DNA from 4 places in the Lacticaseibacillus thailandensis DSM 22698 genome. Region 3 is predicted to be linked to each of the others. Evidence: predicted binding sites of a transcription regulator. Region 3 holds the regulator's gene; each other region holds the start of a gene.
The links. The regulator LexA, encoded in region 3, represses DNA repair genes until DNA is damaged. The targets are predictions, from matches to a motif close to CNAACANNTGTTNG.
Positions count from the first base shown of each region.

Region 1: uvrB (excinuclease ABC subunit UvrB) is a predicted target of LexA. The motif match lies at 3,815-3,828, and genes of this name have one in related genera.
Region 2: ruvA (Holliday junction branch migration protein RuvA) is a predicted target of LexA. The motif match lies at 3,727-3,740, and genes of this name have one in related genera.
Region 4: uvrC (excinuclease ABC subunit UvrC) is a predicted target of LexA. The motif match lies at 3,299-3,312, and genes of this name have one in related genera.

Region 1 is NZ_AYZK01000001.1:769,298-774,969, reverse strand. It holds gene trxB (thioredoxin-disulfide reductase) at 1-824, shown strand, start outside; gene FD19_RS03500 (phospho-sugar mutase) at 1,085-2,815, shown strand; gene FD19_RS03495 (HD domain-containing protein) at 3,085-3,729, shown strand; gene uvrB (excinuclease ABC subunit UvrB) at 4,007-5,672, shown strand, end outside.
Region 2 is NZ_AYZK01000005.1:82,546-88,217, reverse strand. It holds gene FD19_RS07705 (NAD-dependent succinate-semialdehyde dehydrogenase) at 1-1,350, opposite strand, end outside; gene yajC (preprotein translocase subunit YajC) at 1,563-1,973, opposite strand; gene ruvB (Holliday junction branch migration DNA helicase RuvB) at 2,064-3,080, opposite strand; gene ruvA (Holliday junction branch migration protein RuvA) at 3,102-3,698, opposite strand; gene mutL (DNA mismatch repair endonuclease MutL) at 4,019-5,672, opposite strand, start outside.
Region 3 is NZ_AYZK01000007.1:31,895-37,566, forward strand. It holds gene FD19_RS08295 (ABC transporter substrate-binding protein) at 1-44, opposite strand, end outside; gene FD19_RS08300 (ABC transporter substrate-binding protein) at 426-1,394, opposite strand; gene lexA (transcriptional repressor LexA) at 1,811-2,437, opposite strand; gene FD19_RS08310 (hypothetical protein) at 2,724-3,194, shown strand; gene FD19_RS08315 (AEC family transporter) at 3,249-4,190, opposite strand; gene FD19_RS08320 (5-formyltetrahydrofolate cyclo-ligase) at 4,209-4,763, opposite strand; gene FD19_RS08325 (DUF488 domain-containing protein) at 4,760-5,128, opposite strand; gene FD19_RS08330 (LysR family transcriptional regulator) at 5,349-5,672, opposite strand, start outside.
Region 4 is NZ_AYZK01000001.1:327,110-332,781, reverse strand. It holds gene obgE (GTPase ObgE) at 130-1,428, opposite strand; gene uvrC (excinuclease ABC subunit UvrC) at 1,497-3,278, opposite strand; gene FD19_RS01515 (amino acid ABC transporter ATP-binding protein) at 3,510-4,259, opposite strand; gene FD19_RS01510 (ABC transporter substrate-binding protein/permease) at 4,249-5,672, opposite strand, start outside.

The sequences.
Region 1 (5,672 bases), on a different contig from region 3:
ACAACACGGCTGCAATTGAAAATTACCCGGGCTTTACGTCCATTCTCGGTCCTGATTTAGGCGAAAAGATGTACGCCAGTGCCACTAATTCTGGTGCGGAGTACGGTTACGGTAACGTGTCGAGCGTCGAGGATCATGGCGCCACCAAGACCGTGCACACGGATGATGGTGATTACATTGCCAAGGCCGTCATCATCGCAACGGGTGCCGAACACAAGCACGTGGGTGTGCCTGGCGAGGAAGAATACGCCGGCAAAGGTGTTTCCTACTGTGCCGTGTGTGATGGAGCCTTCTTTAAGGATGAAGACGTCGTTGTGGTCGGTGGTGGTGACTCGGCCATTGAGGAAGGTTTGTACCTGACCCAAATGGCAAAGAGCGTCACGGTTATTCACCGGCGTGACCAGCTGCGTGCGCAGGCAATTCTGCAGAAGCGGGCGTTTGCTAACGACAAGATGAAGTTTGTGTGGAACGCCAACTTTGAAGAAATTCAGGGCGACGGCAACGCCATCACCAGCGTGCGTTACAGCGACAAGGTGACTGGCGAAGAGCACGAACTGAACGCTAAGGGTGTCTTCATTTATGTCGGCATTAAGCCGATGACGGACGCCTTCACGAACCTGGGTATCCTTAATGACCAAGGTTGGGTCATTACTGACGATCAGATGAAGACTACCGTACCCGGAATTTTTGCAATTGGTGATGTGCGTGCTAAGAACCTGCGGCAAATCGCTACGGCTGTTGGTGAAGGCGGGCTCGCTGGTCAGGGTGCTTTTAACTACATCCAGGACTTGGCGGACAAGGACCTGGCAGCGGTGGCCAAGTAAGTTTAATTTGATTGAGGTTGGGTCAGTCCTCGCGGGGCTGGCCTTTTTTGTGCCCTGCCATGTACCGCTAGTAATCAAACGCGATAAGCTGTTTGACCGTCAAAAAAGTCCAACGTATTACCCGTGTCTTTCAATTTAATTAAAAAGCGGCTGTTCGTTGGCGAACCGCGTTGCGAAAGCGAATTCATCTGGTATGATATGTATGTTGTCATTGAAGTTGGCGTTGGGACGTCAATAATACAAAGCGAGGTTGGGATTCAATGAGTTTTGAAGATACATACAAGTTATGGGCGGCGCAGGAGCACCTCTCGCCAGAACTGCGGGCCGACATGCAGCGGCTTGCGCATGATGATGAGGCGCGCGAGGATGCCTTTGCCGTACCGATGTCCTTTGGGACGGCCGGCATGCGTGGTACCTATGGTGCTGGAATCAACCGGTTTAACGAGTACACGGTAGCGCAGGCGACTGCTGGCTTGGCCCGGTACATGGATGAACTTGGTGCTGATGCCAAGCAGGCGGGGGTCGCTATCAGTTTTGACTCCCGGCACAATTCGGAAATGTTTGCCCACGTTGCGGCTCAGGTACTGGGTGCGGTTGGTATCAAGACGTTTGTCTTCGACAGTTTGCGCCCAACACCGGAGTTGTCATTTGCCGTGCGTGACCTGCACGCCTTTGCGGGTATCATGATTACGGCCAGTCACAACCCTAAGCAGTATAACGGGTACAAGTTGTACGGAGCCGATGGCGGGCAACTGCCACCAGAAGCGTCCGACAAAATCACCACGTATGTACGCAAAGTCACCGATCTGTTTGGCATTGACCGCGCCAACGAAACCGAGTTGCGGACCAGCGGCATGATGCAGCTGATTGGTGAGGATGTTGACCAGGATTACCTGGATCACGTAGCTACGGTCACGATCAACCACGATTTGGTTAAGCGTGTTGGGGCCACGATGAAGTTAGTTTATACACCGCTGCACGGTACCGGGAAGTTTCCGGTAATGCGTTCGCTACAGCGCGCCGGCTTTGCTAACTTCACCATGGTTAAGGAGCAAGCCATCTATGACCCTGAGTTTATTACGGTGACCCACCCGAACCCAGAATTTCCGGAAGCCTTTGACCTGTCCATCAAGGAAGGCCGGCGTATCGGGGCTGACTTACTGATTGCTACCGATCCTGACGCTGACCGGCTGGGCGCGGCGGTACGTATTGGTGACGAGTACCACCTGCTAACTGGGAACCAGATCGCCAGCTTATTGCTACACTACATTCTGGAAGCTAAGAAACAGGCTGGTACGTTGCCGGCTAATGGTGCGGTAGTGAAGAGTTTCGTCTCGACCGAGTTAGCTGACAAGATTTGTGCTGACTATGGTGTGCAGATGATCACGGTAGAAACTGGCTTCAAGTTTATTGGGGATGCCATTGCCGGCTTTGAGCAGCACCATGACCACACCTTCCTGTTTGGTTTTGAAGAAAGTTACGGTTACCTGATCAAGCCATTTGTACGGGACAAGGATGCCGTCCAGTCAACGTTGCTGCTGGCGGAAGTGGCTGCATACTACCAGGAACAGGGCAAGACTTTGGCTGACGGGCTGCATGACTTGTACGCCAAGTACGGTTACTTTTCCGAACGGACAACGTCACTAGAATTTAGTGGTTTGACCGGTCCTAAGCAAATGGCAGCGCTGATGACTAAGTTCCGTGAAGAGGCCCCTACACAGTTTGCGGGCACAGCCATTGAACGGACGGAAGACTACCTGAGTGGGCAAGCCCGGACTAGTGCGGGTGAGACCAGTCAGTTGACCTTGCCCAAGTCCGACGTGTTGAAGTACTACCTGACTGATGGCACGTGGATTGCCATTCGTCCAAGTGGTACGGAGCCCAAGGTGAAATTCTACATTGGGGTCCAAGGTGACAGTGAGCAGGCAGCGCAAGACAAGTTGGCGGGTTACGCTGACGCGTTGCACGCCTTTGCGGCTGAAGCCGAATAACGTCAATCGGCATTGTTTTGTGGGTGCAGACACCGAGATGGGGTCCGCGCCCTTTTTGGTGCTGTCGTCAGTGCGTGGGGCCGGCGTCTATTTGGTGAGCCGATACAGGTAGCAATCAGTGACGGGGTAATTTCATGAAGGTCTCCATCAACTAGCCGGATTTGCGGACAGGCTGCCCCGATTGGTAATCATGCGCTATTTGTGCTATCCTTTGGAACAATTTAGCGACGGTTGGCACATGTGGCCGGCTAAGCGAGGAGGTCATGACGATGGGGTTACACCAATACATTACGGGGTTAACAAACCTGGAAACGTTGCGCCGGGCACCCGGCTTCTTCAAGTATGAGGAGCACAGTGTAGCGGCACACAGTTTCAAGGTTGCCTCAATTGCCCAAATGTTGGGCGACATTGAGGAGGAGGCGGGACACACCATTAACTGGCAACGCTTGTACGAAAAGGCGTTGAATCACGACTACACGGAACGTTTCATTGGCGATATTAAAACGCCGGTCAAATACGCCACCAAGTCGTTGCGGTCCCTGCTGGCAGACGTTGAGGAATCCATGACGGAAAACTTTATTGTGGGTGAAATTCCGCCTGAATTTCAGGACGTTTATCGGCGCCGTCTAGGTGAGGGCAAGGATGACACCCTCGAGGGTCAGATTTTGAGCGTGGCGGACAAAGTGGACCTAATGTACGAGGGCTTTGGTGAAATTGAGAAGGGTAATCCTGAACCCGTCTTCTTGGATATCTACCGGGAAAGCCTGAAGACCATTTTGCAGTTTCGGCAATTAGCCTGCGTCCAGTACTTTTTAGACCACATTTTGCCCGACATGTTACACGAAAACTTTGCCGATAAGCAGCACCTGGAGTCGGTGACGGCGGATACCTTGGCGCAAGCCGATGACCAATAGCGTTAGCAAAGTAGCGGAATGTGTGGGAAATGCTACATTTTGGCGATTATGAGATACACCGGCAGTACGCCGCGACTACAGGTAGCGAAAATATGTTCGCTATGCTAAAATAAGCGCAGAGTGTTATGGCTGTACGCTGATAACATGAGTTGCACCAGTTACCATAGAGCGTGGCGCTAGGGTTACCTGCCGCGACGCTCTATTTTTGGCGTTAGTTAATTAAAATAGTTATTTGTGACCATCAATGGCGTATGGTTGTTGTGAGGAGGGTGTTGTTATGGCAGAACAAAACGAGCAATTGTTTGATTTACAGTCACCATATAAGCCAGCAGGGGATCAACCCCAGGCGATTAAACAGCTCGTTGATGGCTTTAAGCGCGGCGAGAAGGAACAAATTTTGCTGGGGGCCACCGGGACCGGGAAGACGTTTACGATGAGTAACGTCATTGCCCAGCTAAACCGGCCGACGCTGATTTTGTCACATAATAAAACCCTGGCCGGTCAACTGTATGGTGAATTCAAGGAATTCTTCCCGAATAATGCGGTCGAATACTTTGTTTCTTACTATGATTATTACCAGCCCGAAGCCTACGTGCCGAGTTCTGATACCTATATTGAAAAGGACTCGTCCATTAACGATGAGATCGACCAATTGCGGCATGCGGCCACCAGTGCCCTGCTGGAGCGCCGCGACGTAATCGTGGTAGCGTCGGTCTCGTCCATCTTTGGGTTAGGTGATCCAAAGGAATACTTTGATCACTTGATCAGTTTGCATCCTGGTTTGGAGATTGACCGTAACGCCCTTTTACGGCAATTAGTTGATATTCAATATGACCGTAACGACATTGACTTCCAACGTGGGCGGTTCCGGGTACGGGGTGACGTGGTCGAAATTTTCCCGGCTAACACTGACGACCACGCGATCCGCGTCGAGTTCTTTGGTGATGAAATTGACCGGATCACGGAAGTGGACGCATTAACTGGCGAGGTGCTGGGAACACGTGACCACGTGGCCATTTTTCCGGCGACGCACTTTATGACCAATAAAGATCAGCTCGAACGTGCCATTGATAGTATCAGCGCCGAACTGGATGCGCGGCTCAAGGAGTTACGTGATCAGGGTAAGTTGCTGGAGGCCGAACGGTTGGAACAGCGGACCAATTACGATATTGAGATGTTGCGCGAAATGGGCTACACCAGCGGGGTTGAAAACTATTCACGGCACATGGATGGCCGTAAACCGGGTGAGCCACCGTACACGTTGCTCGACTTTTTCCCGAAGGATTTCATGATTATGGTTGATGAAAGCCACGTGACCATGCCACAGATTCGCGGTATGTATAACGGTGACCAGGCCCGCAAGCAGGTACTCATCGACTACGGTTTTCGTCTGCCGAGCGCCCTGGACAACCGGCCGCTGAAAATTGATGAATTTGAAAAGCACGTCAACCAAATTCTGTACGTGTCTGCCACCCCGGGTCCGTACGAAATGGACCGGGTACCCAAGAAGGACATCGCCGAGCAGATTATTCGGCCGACCGGGTTGTTGGATCCTACGATCGAAGTGCGGCCAATCATGGGCCAGATCGATGACCTGGTGTCCGAAATTAACATTCGGGTCGAGAAGCACGAGCGGGTGTTTGTGACGACTTTGACCAAAAAGATGGCCGAAGACCTGACCGATTACCTCAAAGAGATGGGCATCAAGGTCAAGTACCTGCACAGTGATATCAAGACCCTGGAGCGGGCCCAAATTATCCGCGACTTACGGTTGGGCAAGTTTGATGTGCTAGTAGGAATCAACTTGCTACGTGAAGGGATCGACGTACCGGAAGTGTCGTTAATTGCCATTCTGGACGCGGACAAGGAAGGCTTCCTGCGTGCCGAGCGGTCGTTGATCCAGACGATTGGGCGCGCAAGCCGGAACGAACATGGTAAGGTGA
Region 2 (5,672 bases), on a different contig from region 3:
CAGGTGCTCGTTGACAAAGGCGTTGAGGCCCAGCTGGTACAGTTCACGACCGTAACCGGAGTTCTTCACACCACCAAATGGCAGTTCCGGCAGTGACAACCATGCCCGGTTGATGAAGGTCATCCCGGCTTCGAGCTGCCGTGCGACCCGGTCAGCCCGCTCAGCGTCCTGACTGAAGACCGAACTCCCCAGACCATAGCTGGAGTCGTTAGCCAACGCGATGGCTTCTTCTTCAGTGTCCACGTGGTAGATTGAAGCCACTGGCCCGAACAGTTCCTGGTTGAACGTTGGGTTGTCGTGATCAATGTCCGTCAAGACCGTAGGCTGGAAGAAAGCACCCTCGCTGTCGATTGGCGTGTTGCCGTACGCTACGTGCGCACCACCAGCAACGGCGCTGTCCACTTGCTCCTGCAACTTAGCCTTGGCCTTAGCAGAAGACAGCGGTGCTAACGTGGTAGCAGGGTCCAACGGATCGCCCGGCTGCACCTTGGCAAATGCTTGCGTCATGAAGTCCACAAAGTCATCATAACGGTCACCCACCACGATGAACCGCTTGGACGCCGTGCAAATCTGGCCGGCATTCATCAGGCGGGCCTGCGGTGCGGCTTGCTTGACCACATCCCAGTCAGCGTCAGGTAAAATGATGAAGGCATCATTACCGCCCAGTTCCAGGGTCGACTTTTTCAGGTGAGCACCCGCTTCCTGCGCCACGCTCGCACCGCCACGCTCAGAACCTGTCAGCGCCACACCAGCAACCCGTGGATCGGCAATGGCTTTGCCAACCTGATCGTAGTTAATAAACAGGTTGGTGAAGCTACCATCGGGCACGCCAGCACGCTTGAGAACGTCGACAAACGCCTCCGCACTTCCGGGCGTGATGGAAGAGTGCTTCAAAATCATGGTGTTACCGACCATGAAGTTCGGGGCAAAGACACGCATCAACTGGTAGTACGGGAAGTTCCATGGCTCCACCATGACCAGTACCCCTACGGCTTGCTTGGCGTAGTAGGCCGCGCCTGCATTCGTAGTCAGCGGTGTATCTGCCAGCATGTCCGCACCATGATCAGCAAAGTAATCGGCAATGTCAGCGCAAAGGGCTACTTCAGCTTCCGCCTCACCAATCAACTTACCCATATCGATCGTCAACACTTTGGCTAACTCGTGCTTTTCTTGACGCATCAGGGTCGCAACCTGGTGCAAAGCGGCCGACCGTGTGGCCGGAGCTTCATTCCGAAATTGTTGGTACCGGGCGTAACCCGCCGTCAGTGCTGCTTCCAAATCAGCGTCACTGGCATTCGGATAGGTGCGAACCAACTTGTTCGTGTACGGATTAATTGTTTGATAGGCCATAAATTAAATCCCCTTTGCTAATTTTTTGTTAGTGCACATTGTCATTGTAACCCAACTGCAAGCGCATGCACAAAAAATTTCAATCAACGTGCATCCGCTCATATTGTTTTAATTATGGATGCACACTAACCCTAAACATTGTGTCTGGAGCAAAACAGGGGTGCCGGCTTAACAACCGGCACCCCTGTTTAAATAGTATATATTAATCTACTTTATTTAGCTTCGTCGTTCGTTTCGCTAGCGGCGGCACTGCTGTCGGCCGCGTCGCTAACCGCTGCATCAGCGGTGTCCGCAGCTGCACTGTCAGCACCAGCTGGCGTAGTTGCTTTAGCTGCATCCGCGTGCTTCTCGACCCGCGAAATGGCCTGAGTAGCAAAGGTCAAGTATACGCCGTTGCAATCCAGCACGATCTGGCCGTGTTCTTGGTCCATAGAATCAATCACACCGTACAGACCACCAACCGTCACAACGCTGTCGCCCTTCTTCAGGCCGTTGAACATCTGCTGACGCTGTTGCTGCTGCTTCTTGGGCCCACGTACCATGGAAAAGTACATCAGCACTACCATCAGGATAATTAAAATAATCGTTACGGGACCCATGCCCGTACTTGCACCAAAAATCACTGGCCATACACCTCATTTTTATTTGTTAATACCACTATACCAAATCACGTCCACTTTTGAAACCGAGCGTACTACAAACCGCGGCCCGTGTCATCCTTGATTATTGGGATACGGAACCCCCAGGTGCGCATACCCAGCACGCGTGACCGTCCGCCCCTTAGGTGTGCGCTGAATAAATCCGACCTGCAATAGGTATGGTTCGTATACTTCCTCGATGGTCGTACTTTCCTCACCGATATTGGCCGCAATGGTATTCAACCCCACCGGGCCACCGTGATACTGCTCGACCATTAACCGCAAGATTTTCCGGTCGGTAGCATCCAGCCCTTTCCGATCAACCTGTAGCGCCGTCAGGGCCTCATCGACCAAGTCTGCGCCCACCTCCTGCACGCCGGCGACGTCAGCAAAGTCGCGGATACGCTTCAGCAAGCGGTTCGCGATCCGGGGGGTGCCCCGCGACCGCAAGGCAATTTCGTGAACCCCATCTGCGGCAATTCGTAGCTGGAAGATTTGCGCAGACCGCCGGACGATTTGGCTCAATTCGTCCGTATTGTAATAGGCCATGTGTGCGGTGATACCGAAGCGGTCCCGCAGCGGGGCCGAGAGTGCCCCGGCCCGCGTCGTCGCTCCAATCAGCGTGAATGGTGGCAATGGGAAGTGAATCGGGTGCACATCGGCGCCTTGGCCCACCACGATATCAATGAAGAAATCCTCCATGGCGGAGTACAACATTTCCTCCACCACTTTGGGCAGGCGGTGAATTTCGTCGATAAAAAGCACGTCCCCCGCTTCCAACTCGTTCAGGAGGGCGGCTAAATCACCAGGCTTTTCAATCGCCGGTCCGCTGGTGGTCCGCACATGCACCCCCAACTCGTTGGCAATTACGAGGGCCAGGGTAGTTTTACCTAACCCAGGCGGCCCATACAACAGCACGTGGTCCAAGGACTCTTCACGCATTTTGGCAGCCTGAATGTAAACTTCTAGCTGTTGCTTGACTTGCCGTTGCCCAATGTATTGGGCTAAGGTCTGGGGACGCAGCGACAATTCGCTGTCCGCGTCCTCCGCGGTAGCATCCTGGTCAAGTAACCGATCACTTTCATCTGGCATGAACACACCTCCTTGACGTGATTATAGTAAGGCTTTTAATCCTGCTTGTAAGTACGCTTGCGTCGAACTATCGGGCATGTCAACTAGTACACGACGCACCTTCTTAACCTGAGCATCCGTATAACCCAACGCGGTTAAAGCAGCCAGAGCATCGCGCAGTGCCGGGCTCAAATCGTCATCAGCACTGGCAGTCAAGTCCAGTGCAGGCTGGCCACCATTAACCGGGGCGGCCACTTTGCCTTGCAGATCCAAGACAATTTGGGACGCGGTCTTCTTGCCGACCCCCGGAAACTTAGTCAGGAACGCCACATCATTATTAGCGATGGCGCTGGCCAGGGCATCCCCATGCGCATTGGCTTGAATGGCCAGGGCACTCTTGGGCCCAATACCGGTGACGGACAACAACTGGTTGAACAGTTGCTTGTCCCGCTGACTAGCAAAGCCATACAGCGTTTGGTCGTTATCGCGAATGATCTGTTGCACGTAAACGGTGGCCGTTTGTCCTTCATTAAATGTGAATGGGTTCCCCATCAGGACGTGGTAACCCACGCCACCGACATCAACCACGATGTACGCCGGGGTCACGGCCACAATGGTGCCGCGCAAAAATTCATACATATCGGACTACTCCTTTAGTTGTGCCGTACGCACAAGTGTTCGGCTTCGATTATAGCATATCCACCCCGCTTGGTCTCCCGCCCTGAGCCGTTTAGTTACCGGTCGACTTGGTTGGTGCAGGGTGTTGCCAACACCATTGCTTGCCAGGCTGGTTTGCATGGACGGTCTAGCTCCTGCAGATGGGAACCCACATAACCAGTGCTACGTACCTTTCCCCGTGGTTGCGCGCTTTGCAGCCCACGGATGTGCACTCTCAACTGACCGTGACCAAACCACCAGCTGTATAAGCAAGGCCCGGGCGGTTTGCCCGGGCCTCTGCGTTATAAATCAACCGGATTACTTTCGTGGCTGTCCTGAATTCGCTTGAACATCCGGTTTAGGTCTTTGTTCGAGAACTCGACCACCACTGGCCGGCCGTGCGGACAATTAAACGGGTTTTCCGCCTGTTCCAGTTTGTCGAGCAACGCCTGCCCCTGCTGGGCGTCCAAATGGTGGTTGGCCTTAATGGCACGCTTGCAACTCATCATGATGGCCGCCGCCTCGCGGAATTTGGCGACAGTCAGGTGACCGTCGCGCAGCACCCAATCGATCATTTCACGTAGCGTGTCCTCTTCCTGACCAGCCGCAAACCACGTCGGGTGACTGTGCACCACAAAGCTGTTTTGACCAAAGTCCTCCAGATTAACGCCAACACTGTGCAGGACGTCCATCCGGTCACGAATCAACGCGGCATCGCTAGCTGGATAGTCCAGCACGATGGGTACCAACAAATTCTGCTGTCCCTGATCCACCTGGCCAATTTCCACGCGGTACTTCTCGTAGTTGACCCGTTCCTGGGCGGCGTGCTGGTCCACCAGGTAAAAACCGTCCGGCGTCTCGGCCAAAATAAACGTGCCGTGCATCTGCGCCAGGTAATGCAAGTGGGGAAACCGCTCCTGTGGTTGATCCGCAGCCGCAGCCGGGGCGGCGGTGCCCGCTACCGCCAACGCATCTTCCTGATCAACCGCCGCCATCTCGTCAGGCGCAATGTGGGCGTACCGTTGATCCCACGCCGCCAGTCGTTCGGGATGCTTCATGATGCTGTCCTGAGGAAGCTCCTCAATGTCCAACCCGTAATCATTGGCACTGGCCGCGTCTGGTGTTGGCGCTGCTGCCGGGTCCGGTGCCGCAGCCGATGAGGTTCCTGCCTGCATTGCTTGGCGCACAGACCGGTCAGTCGCTTCAATCGGAGTGACCGTCTCGTGCACACGCGGCGCACCTTCAAAGTTGAGCGCTTGTTGCTCCCCTTGGGATCCCCGCCGGTGTGGTAAGTTGTGCAACGCATCCGGAATCAGGTTTTGGTCGGCCATCCGCGCATAAATCGTTTGTTCGATCAACTTGGCTAGCGCCGGCTCCTTACTAATGCGCAGTTCCTGCTTGGTGGGGTGCACGTTCACGTCTACCAACTGCGGATCAATGGTAATGTTCACCACTGCCAACGGATACCGGCCCACCATTAGCTTGGAGCCATACCCGGCAATTACAGCCTTGGCTAAATTAAAGTTCTTAAAGTAGCGACCGTTTAATAGTAACGTCATGTGCGTCCGCGTGGCCCGGGTCGTGTCCGGTAAACTCACGTAGCCGGACACCTTAAAGTCCAGGTCTTCACCGCTGAACGCCAGCATCGCCTTGGCAGTCGCCACCCCATAAATACCCGCGATGGTCTGTTGCAAATCACCATTACCAGCCGTGCGCAATAAAAGCTTATCGCCACTGCGCAACGTCATGGCAATATCGGGGTGCCCGAGCGCTAACCGGTTCACAATATCGGTAATGTGACTCAACTCGGTTGCCTGGGATTTTACGTACTTCAGGCGGGCCGGAGTGTTGTAAAAGAGGTTGTGCACCGCGATGGTCGTACCCTGCCGGAAGGCCTGCTGGTGGGCATCCACAATTTGGCCACCAGTGAGGTGAGCGGTGGTGCCGACGCCCTCA
Region 3 (5,672 bases):
GTTAAAGTGGCGGCGATGGCGATAATCTGTTTAAACTTCTTCATGTTGATTTCCTCCCGGGAAAATAAAATGACCGGTCACGTGGGGGCAATACGTCCACGTGGCCGGCCTGTTATCTCTTCCGGAAGATAGAAAAACGCCACGTGTTCGAATTGCTTCGATCCATGTTGCGGTTGTAGGCATTATTAATTGCTACGGCCATCATGGATACAAACCAGCTGGTTTGCATCCATGATGCAAACCGCTATCTGTAATAGCCGTAGTAATACGCGTTGTTCAAGTTGTTACGTCGAATGTTAGACATAAGCGACACTCCTTGATAGCAGTTTTTATTACAGGGCTAAGAATATCCTCATTGTATTTTAAAGTCAACCGGTTTGGATAAATTTTTGTGGGTACCGGCCATCCCGGGGGAACGTCAGCCCTTATTTGATACGGCTGACAGGAATATTCAACTTTTTCATCATGTTGCGGTTAACGACCACGCTCACCTTAGCGGGAGCTTCAACTGCCAGTTGCTTTGGCTGCTGGCCCTTGATGGTCTTGAGGGCCATCCGGGCTGTTTGCCGACCCAGCTCCTTGTAGCTGATTCCGTTGGTGGCAGTACCGCCCGCCTGGACCATGGTGCTAGCGGCGGGAACGACGGGCGTCTTCGTGGCGGCAGAGACCTTACCCACGGTGGCCATGGCCGCGGCGACCGTGTTGTCGGCGGGTACGTAGATAGCGTCGACGTGCTTTGCGAGTACCTGGGTCGTTTGGGCGACGTCGTTGGTGGAAGCGACGGTCTTGGTGACTACGTGCATGCCCTGGGCCTTCAGTGCGGCCCGGGCCAGCTTAATCTGCATGACTGAGTTGGCCTCTGCAGCGTTATACAGTAGCCCCACCGTTTTGGCTTTGGGTACTAACCGCCGTAACAACTTGATCTGGCCGGCCACGTTCACCATGTCGGTGACGCCGGTTGCGTTTTTGTCCGGCTGCTTGAGATTAGTGGTTAAACCGGCCGACTTAGGATCGGTAATGGCGGTGAACAGTAAGGGTGTCTTGGTGTCGGCCTGTTGTAATGATTGTGCGGCCGAGGTCGCAATGGCCAGGTTCAACGTATTATCGTCTTTAGCTAGTCGCTGAGACATGGTTTTCAGGTTGCTTTGGTCACCTTGAGCGTTGAGGTAATCCAGCTTCAGGTTTTTACCTTGCTTGTACCCGTGTTTCGCCAACTCGGCGATAAAGCCTTTACGGGCGTCGTCGAGGGCGGTTTGGTTGATCTGTTGCAAGATGCCGATCTTCACGGTTTTAGTGGTGGTGTCGGCCTGCGCGGTCTTTTTACCGCACGCGGCCAGTAGGGTGATGGCTGCGACAGCGACGGTGGTGGTCATAATTTTAGCTAACTTCTTCATTGTTCATTCCTCCAGAAATTGTGTAGTGATAGGTGTCAAAAAAGCCAGCCACAGGATGAACTCTATCCGTGTGGCTGGCCATTAGTTTTTCCGGAAAAACAAAATCGCCACATGGATGAAAGATAATCCATGTGGCGAGTCAATGACGTGCTTAAGAACTTCGGCCTCATGGATGTGAACCAGGCGCGGTTCACATCCAACGTGTGAACCGCTATCCGAAAAAGCCGAAGAAAAAGTTATTCAGTTGTGTCTGCGCGCAGTGTTGCATAAGATGACCTCCTGAATGGGTAGCGGGAAAAAATTTGTTGCTCATAGAATATAACGTTCTACACAGCGTGTCAACATCTTTTTTTAATATTCACCTGGATATTTGCTCACAAAAAAAGCGGACCTGTCAGTCCGCCCGCGCGTAATCCTTATTCAAATTCGTCACGATAAAGTCCCACGACCAGGCCCAAAATGGTGATCGTGTCAAAATACATGTCACTCATGGTGTCGTTTTCGGGGTGCAAACGAATCCGCCCATCTTCGCGGTAGAAGCGCTTGACGGTAGCTTCGTCGTCTTCAGTCATCGCTACGACGACCTGACCGTTTTCGGCTTCACTTTGCTTGCGGACGATCAGTTTATCACCGTTCAAGATGCCCATTTTGATCATTGATTCACCTTGCACCCGCAACATGAAGAGTTCGTCCTCGTCATAGCTGAGTCCGGTAGGAACGGGGAAGTATTCTTCAATGTTCTGGGTAGCCGTGATGGGAACCCCAGCGGCAACTGTCCCGACAAGGGGAATGCCTTTTTCCGGAGCTACGCCAATATACTCGTACCCCGCGGGGGTCAATTCGAGGGTACGGGGTTTCGAGGGGTCCTTGGCAATTAACTGCGCTACCAGTAACTTTTGCAAGTAGGCGGCCACGGTGGACGAAGAACTGAGTCCAACAGCCTCACCAATTTCGCGGACGGTCGGCGGATAGCCACGGTTTGTAATCGAGTCGTTAATACTAGTGAGTATCTGTACCCACCGCTTCTTGGTCTGCTCAGCCATGATGATGTTTCCCCCTGTATGTTTCTTGTCTCCAAGATAGCATGACGAACACGTGTTTGCAAGCGGTATATCAACATTTTCGCCCAATTCCGGGTTTTATTTCCTAGGCGACTCAGTAAACCATTGGTTGGTGGTTCAAATCCGCAGCTGGTGGACGTGCAATTCCCAAGGAAACCGCATCTACAAGCAACGCAGTGACGTGCAGGGGGAAGTTTCGCCCTGGGTCGTCGAATCTGTTATCATAGTGGTAGGTAGTAACAGGTATTAGTAAAGGTGGTGTCGAAGTATGGAAATATTATTAACAGTTTTGGACGTGGTGCTCCTCGCCTGCGTGGGTTACAACGTTTACTGGCAATCACAGATCGAGGTGCACGCTAACTACGCTTACATGCAGATGTTCTGGGGCGTAGTGTTCGCCCTGCTGATTGCTTCTACGTACACCGCCAGCTGGGCATACGTCGTGTTCCTTGCTCTGTTCGTCCTCTTGAACGTCTCTGCGGGATACGGCGGTATCGCCAGCGACCGCGTTGTGGGTTACGGTATGTTCCAACGTGTGCTGCGGCTTTCCACATTAGCCGGTGTGACCATTTTGCCCGTGCAAACGGTGCGTGGTCGTCAACTTGTGATTGTGGTCTTTGCCTTCAATCCGCGTCGTTACGTACGGATGACCTTCCGGCAGCCGCTCGAAGCCCTCACCGTGAAGATCCGGCAGATGGTCCCCGATAACGTGCCCGTCGAAATTCAACAAGTTCAGTAACGGTTAACTAATAATGGCGTTCATCCGTGGAGGGTGAACGCCATTTTTGTCTGGTTAGTGAATGAGGGTCATGACGATGGGAATAGCCACCATCGCCAGCACCGTGGAACCAGCTACGCCCACCGCCGCAAACTCGCTGTCCGCGTCATAGAGCCGTGCCACCACGGGCGCATTGGTCATGACGGGCATGCATGACTGGATGATGAAGACGGTCTTCATTAACGCCGGCATGTCCGCCCCCGCCAGCAGAATCGACATAATCAGGGGCGCAAAGATGAAGCGTCCCAGCAGCACGCCCAGAAAGTCTTTGTCGAGGCGCAGCGCGTTACGAATACCAGACTGCTGGATGGTGATCCCGATGAAGAACATTGATCCCGGGACGGTCAGGTCCCCAACGTACTCCAAGTCGGCGGACAGAAAGTTGGGTAGCTGGATGTGGAGCATCACGATGATGATTCCGACGATAAAGCCCAGCAATGGTGGTGAGAAAATTTTACCCAACGCCCGTTTGAAGTCAAACTCCGCGTCGCCGGGTCCGTCGCGCTGGATCAAGTAGACGCCCACTGTCCAGAACACGGTGGTGTTAGCCATGTAGTAAACCAGGACGTACGGCACACTCCGGGCACCAAATAGCGCCATGTTTAACGGTAAGCCGATAAAGACCGTGTTGGAGTTCAGGAACATTGAACAAAACAGCCCGATGCGGCTACGGTCGACCCGCAGGAACAAAGCCACTATTGCGGACAGTACACCCAGAATTGCCATGGAAATTAGCGGGTAGCGCAGGTCCGGGAGTAACCGGATCAGTTCGCTGGCGGTGAATTTTTCGCTCACGGTGACCACCATGTACGCGGGCAGGGCGACTTGCGTAATGATTTTGGCAATAATTTTGCCACTTTGCGCACTCAGCCAGTGGCGGGCGGACAGCCAGTAGCCAACCGCGATTAAAATAATAATTTCAGCAACGCCAAAAACGCTTGAGAGAAATGCTTGCAATAATCTAGACCCCTTCGGTTAATGTTTTGTGGTGATAATGTGTTGCAATGGCACGTCGAAGGTGTCGCGTGGCCAGTCGTCTTCTGGTCGTATCTGTACGGACAGCGCCAGCGCCACCGTGGTTCCCACAAAGTGGGTCAGGAAGCGGTCATAATAGCCACCGCCAAACCCCAGGCGGGACCGTGACTGCTGGGTATAGGCCAATCCCGGAACAATCATCAGGTCGGGCTGGTTGTTCACCAGTGCCGGGTCGTAGGGGGGCTCGAGGATGCCAAATTTGCTGCGGACCAGCGCGTTCATCGTGGTGAACGGGAGGAAGGCTAACTGGCGGTGCGGCAACGTCCTGGGTACCAAGACGGATTTACCGGCCTGCTGCGCTGCGGCAATAACACCGCTAGTGTCAACTTCAAAGTCCCCACTAATGGTAGTCGCGATGGTGCGCGCACTACGCCACACTGGTAGCGTGGTGAGTTGCTGCCATAATGTCTTGGTTTCAGCTATCCGTTGCGCAAGGGGCATGACTCGCAGCGTCGCGATTTGTCGCTGGCGGGCGTCGCGTTTGGTGTAAGTCATGCGTGTACCCCGTGTGCCACAAGCCACTCGTTGAGCACCACGGCCTGGTTATTGGCCGTATCCTTGGCCCCAAACAGGAGAATCACGGGTGTGCCAGTAGCAAGTTGCTCATTAAGAGTATTAATGAACCCGTCTGTGGCTGGATTGGTGTCCAATTCGGCCATGTAACGGGTTGTGAATTCGGCAAACTTGGCCGGTTCGTGGTTGAACCACTTACGCAAGTCGTTGGTGGGCGCGATGTCCTTGGCCCAGAGGTCGAGGTGGGCGTCCACTTTTTTGATGCCCCGCGGCCACAGACGGTCAGTGAGGATGCGGAAGCCCGGTGTGCCCGGTCGTGTATAAATACGTTCCAGTTTAATTGTCATTTTAATCACCCGTTAATTACCCTACCGCCCGGTGTGGTAGAAGTAAAGCAAGCCCCTGATGGCATTGGCATTAGAATACCATAATAATATTGTTAGTGCACGCGCTAACGGTGGCCGCAAGCCATCACCAGTCGGCGGTATGTGCGAGTCGGAGAGGCGGCTTGCCGGTGTTGTTGAGGCAGGAGCTGTCGTCAAGGCCACCATCACGCGCCCACACCGGTTATTGTTGCTGAATCAGGGTGCTGATCACCTGGCGTTGCACCGGGGTGGTCAGTTGGTTTTGCCGGCGGACCAACGACACGGTGAACAGTGGTTGGTCGACATCGGTGAGGTGGATCAGCTGGAGGTTGTCTTCCGGGGTGATTGCGAGATCGGTCAGGAGGGCGATACCCACATCCTGGCGGACCATGTTTTTGATTAGGTTCACGTCGTCGCTCCGAAATACGATTCGTTGCCGTACGCCAGCGCTGTGGTTGAGCACGCGGAAGGCTTGTGCGTGTACGTACTGTTCGCCGAGTGCGACGAACGGTTCCCCGACCAGGTT
Region 4 (5,672 bases), on a different contig from region 3:
CAATTACCACCTAAGCAAAACCCCGGGTGCAACAACATCGCCCCCATATGAAAAAGCGCCACCCGTGCGGATCAGCGCCACAACCATTCGTGGGCCACCCAACACCGTGCGCTTTCTCAACGTAACATGCTAGTCTTCGTATATAAAGGTCAAATCACCAATCGTCACGGAGTCACCCTCCTTGGCGCCGGCCTCACGCAACGCGGCATCGACCCCCATATGGCGGAGCTTCCGGGCAAACCGAAGCACACCATCATCGTGGTCCAGGTTGGCCATTGCGGCCACCCGCTCAACACCGGCACCGACAACGGTAAACCCGTTCTCATCCTCGGTCACCTTAAACTGGTCATCCGCATTACCTTGGTATGCGTAGTCCACGTTCTGTGCCGCATCAGTATCCGTGGCCTCCTCGAAGAAGGACGGCGCGTCCGCTAACAACCGCGCGGTCGTGTACAACAGCGGCTGCACATTATCGTGGGTCACACTCGAAATCGCCATGATGTGGTCTGCCGCTACCCCTTCAGCCAGCAACTGCTGCTTGAAAGTGTCAAAACGTTCCTGTGCTCCAGGCATATCCATCTTGGTGGCCACCACAATCTCGGGCCGGGCCAACATGTTGTCATCGTAGGTGGTCAATTCCTTTTGAATCTGATGGTAATCAGTCAGCGGGTCACGCCCGCTATCAGGGTCCATTTCGACTAGGTGCAAGATGACCCGGGTGCGCTCAACGTGGCGCAGAAACTGGATGCCCAGTCCCACACCATTCGACGCACCTTCAATGAGCCCCGGTAAGTCAGCCATGACAAAGTCAGTACCGTCATCCAGCCGCACCATGCCTAGGTTTGGTACCAAGGTAGTAAACTGGTAGGCGGCAATCTTCGGCTTGGCACTGGTCACCGTGGCCAGAAGGGTCGACTTACCGACGGAGGGAAACCCAACTAAACCAACGTCCGCCAGTACGCGAAGTTCCAGCTTGACGTTGCGTTCAACCCCCGGTTCACCGTTTTCGGCGATTTCCGGTGCGGTGTTTTTAGGGGTCACAAAGTGGATGTTACCGCGACCACCACGGCCACCTTTGGCCACCACCAGCTCATCACCAGGGTGAATCAGGTCACCGATCAACGCGCCGGTATCGGCATCCGTGACCGTGGTCCCCGCCGGTACGGGCACCCGCGTATCTGCCGCTGCACGCCCGTACATGGCTTTGCTCTGACCATTACCGCCAGCCGCCGCCTTAAACACGTGCCGGTACCGAAAGTCCATCAACGTGTTTAACCCGGTGTCGACATAAAAAATGACGCTACCACCGCGGCCACCATCACCACCGGATGGGCCCCCAAACGGCACAAATTTCTCGTGGCGAAAGGCAACGACACCATCGCCACCCTTGCCAGCCTTAACGGCTACTTTGACTTGATCTACAAACATAAAATCCTCCACTACGTCCGTTGTTACTCTGCCCCTAAGCATACAGGACACACAGCCCCAATGCTAGTTTAGAGTGACAATTTAATGGTTTGCGCGGTGGTTTTACTGATTCCCAAAGCGCGAATCTCATCCACCGTGGCACCCTTAATGTTGTTAATGGTCTTAAATTCGCGTAACAATTTGCCCCGCGTTTTAGGACCCACGCCGGGAATTGATTCCAAATGGCTACTCAAACTGTTCTTGGAGTGCCTCTGCCGGTGGAACGTAATCGCAAAGCGGTGCACTTCGTCCTGAATCCGTTCCAGCAGGTAAAAGCCCTGGCTCCGCGGATCCAAGTTGATTGGCTGGTCCGCATCACCAAACAGCAACGCGGCCGTCCGGTGCTTGTCGTTTTTGACCATCCCCGCAACCGGAATGTCCAAATTCAACTCGTCGGCCAGTACTTCCTTGGCAGCATTCATTTCAATGGCACCACCGTCCATCAAGATGAGGTCAGGTAACGGGTGGTGCTCCTTCAGCAGCCGCGTATACCGCCGCCGAATCACTTCACGGGTGTTGGCGTCTTCGTTCGCACTGTGTTGGCCCTCATCTTGGGCCAACTTGTACTTACGGTAGTTACTCTTGGCGGGTCGGCCGTCGACAAACTGCACCATGGCGCTGACTGGTTCTGACCCCTTAATATGGCTGTGGTCAAAGGCCTCGATCACGTGTCCCGACTTGGGCAGGTGCAAAGCCGCCATGATTTCTTCCTGGGCCCCCGAAGTCTTGCGGTTGTCCAGCTCCAACAACCGGAACTTTTCCTCCAGCGTAATGCGGCTGTTCTTCGCCGCCAGATCCAGCAGCGCCCGTTTTTCACCACGCTGGGGGGTCCGGACGGGTACACCCAAAATGTCACTGAGTACCTGGTTGTCCATGCCCTTGGGCACCAAAATCTCGTGCGGCTTGACGTTGTTTTTACGGTTATAGAACTGTAAAATAAACGATTCAAACTCTTCGGTAGCCGTGTTCACAATGGGAAAAAGCCGCTTTTCACGCTTCATCAAGCGCGCCTGACGGATAAAGAACACCTGGATGGACATCCAGCCTTTGTCCCAGTAGAAGTTAAACAGATCGCGGGTCGTCCGGTCGTTTGAAATAATCTTTTGTTTCTCCACGGTTGCTTCGATGTACTTAATTTGGTCACGAATATCCGCAGCCCGTTCAAACTCCAAGTCGGCCGCGGCGTCTTCCATCCGCTTAGTCAACTGCTGCTTGACCTTCGCGGTGTTACCGTTCAAAAAGCTCTTGATGCGCTTAATCTGCGCTTCGTACTCCTCTTGCGGTACTTCCTTGAAGCACGCACCCAAACACTGCCCCATGTGATAATACAGGCACGGGCGCCCTTGGTATCCGTGGCACCGCCGTAACGGGTACACCCGCTGAATAAACTGCAACGTCTCTTCCGCTGCGTAGACGTTAGGATACGGGCCAAAGTAGTAACCGCCATCCTTCTTCACGTCACCCGTAATCAGGATCTGTGGATCACGTTCATTGGTGATCTTGATGTACGGATAGCCTGTGCCCTTCTTCAGCTTGATGTTGTAGTAGGGCTGGTACTTTTGGATCAACGTAATTTCCAGCAGAAAGGCTTCCTTGTCGGTGCTAGTAACAATAAAGTCAAAATCCGCAATTTCGGAGACTAACTTAGCCGTCTTACCCTCGTGGCTACTCTTGAAGTAGGAACGCACACGGTTCTTAAGGTTTTTGGCCTTACCAACGTAAATAATTTTGCCGTTAATGTCCTTCATCTGGTAACTACCCGGTAAGTCGGGCAGTAACGCTAATTTAGCCTCAATGTGGGCTGATGCCATCGGTGTGCCTCCTCTCTGCCAAAACATTTGTTCGCTAGTGTTATATTCTAACGACATTTGGGGCTCGGCGCAAGTTGCAGTGACCGGATCATAGTTGGTGGTGCAAGTTCGGAGTACAGGGAATGACTGCGGCGCTGCGGAATTACCGCCAAGTCTGGTCACCCCCGCCGCCGTCCACATACAAAAACACACTTACGTCCGGCTCCAAGCCAGACATAAGTGTGTTGGTCATTACTGTGCTAATACCTTGCTCAAGAAGTCCTGGGTCCGGGCTTCCTTGGGGTGATTGAAGATGTCTTCCGGTTTGCCCTTCTCAACAATCTGGCCACCATCCATGAACCAAACCTGATCGGCCACCTCACGGGCAAAGCCCATTTCGTGGGTGACCACGATCATGGTCATCCCCGACTTGGCCAAGTCCTGCATAACCTTCAGAACTTCACCAACCATTTCGGGATCCAATGCACTGGTTGGCTCGTCAAACAGCATCACGTCTGGCTTCATTGCCAGCGCCCGGGCAATGGCCACCCGCTGCTGCTGCCCACCAGACAGGCTGGCCGGATAAGCGTTCGCTTTATCACCCAAGCCAACTTGATCAAGCAACTGCTTGGCTAACTTTTGTGCTTCAGCCTCATCCATCCCCTTCACCTTTTTCGGGGCCAAAGTAATGTTGTCCAATACCGTCATGTTGGGAAAGAGGTTAAACTGCTGGAACACCATCCCCATTTTTTCACGGACCTTGTCCAGTTCCTTCTCGGACAGGCCCACAAGGTTGGTCCCTTCAAACTCGATTTCACCGGATGTTGGCGCGTTCAGGCAGTTCAAGCTACGGAGGAAGGTACTCTTACCACCACCAGATGCCCCGATGACAACGATCACGTCGCCTTGGTGGACGGTTTCGCTGATACCAGTCAACACTTCGTTGTCGCCAAACGACTTCTTGAGATCCTTAATCTCAATTAATGCTTTGCTATCCTTCATGTTTCATCTTCCCTTCAAAGTGGTTCAGAACCTTGGACAACGTAAACGTCATGATGAAGTACAAGACCATGGCGACAGCAATTGGTGCCACCCCTTTGTACGTATCCGTCTGCACAACCTTTAACTGGTAGATCAAGTCGGAAACCCCGATGATGGAAACAATAGAACTTTCCTTGATCAGGGAAACAAACTCGTTACCTAACGCCGGCCAGATGTTCTTCAAGGCTTGCGGCAGAACCACACTCTGCATGGTCTCACGCTGGGACAAGCCGAGTGACCGCGCGGCTTCCGTCTGCCCTACCGGAATACTGTTGATCCCACTCCGGAAGATTTCGGCCACGTACGCGGAGGAATTGATGGCCACGGCGATAATCCCAGAAACCAGGGCGGGGATGCTGACAACCATCCCAATCCCGAAGTAAACAAACATGACTTGAATCATCAATGGGGTGCCCCGGATAAACTCGATGTAGGCAACCGCGATCCCGTGCAGGACCTTACTCTTGGACAAACGCATCAGGGCAAAGATAATCCCACCAATGACCCCAAAGATAACGGAGATGGCAGAGATGAAGATGGTGTACCAAACCCCTTTACCAAACACCTTCCAGTAGGCCAGCATCGACGTGTTCTTCGTGTTGGTCTTCATGTACTTGGCAGCGGTCTTTAGGTACCCTTCCGTCAGGTCATGCTTATCCATTTGGTCAATACTCTTATTCACCTTGTTGACCAACGCGGTCGAACCCTTGGCAAAACCAATGGCCGTCCCCTGCATATCACTACCCAAATTAAAATGACCATCAATTGAAGTGAGCGACTTATCGTTTTCAGCATAGGCATCAGCAACTGGCTTTTCCAAAACAACTGCGTCGACCTTGTGGCTCTTCAGGTCTAGCAGCAGGTCGGTCGTCTTGGCTAAACCGGTCACCTTACTGTTCTTGATCTGCTTTTTGGCCAACTGTTGCTGCAAACTACCAGTTTGGGCCCCGATCTTCTTACCGGCCAGGGACGACTTCCCCTTGGCGTACAACTTAGCGTCAGCCTTGTTGACAATAATGTTCTGACCGCCTTTATAGTAGACCTTGGAGAAATCGACGTGCTTAGCGCGCGTGGACGTTGGCGACATCCCGGAAATGACCATGTCGACCTTCCCGGTTTCCAGGGCGACCAGCAGTTGGTCAAAGTCCATCTTCTTGATCTTGAGCTTGACCCCTAAGTCGTGAGCAATCTTTTTACCCACCTGGACGTCCATCCCCACAACCTTGTTCTTGGACAAGAACTCGTATGGTGGGTAATCGGGACTAGTTCCCATCACTATGTAACCCTTCTGTTGGATCTTTTGCAGGCTGTCATCCGTAGCGGCGTGTACGGTGTGACCCCCAGTCAGACCCACCACGGTGATAATGCTGATTA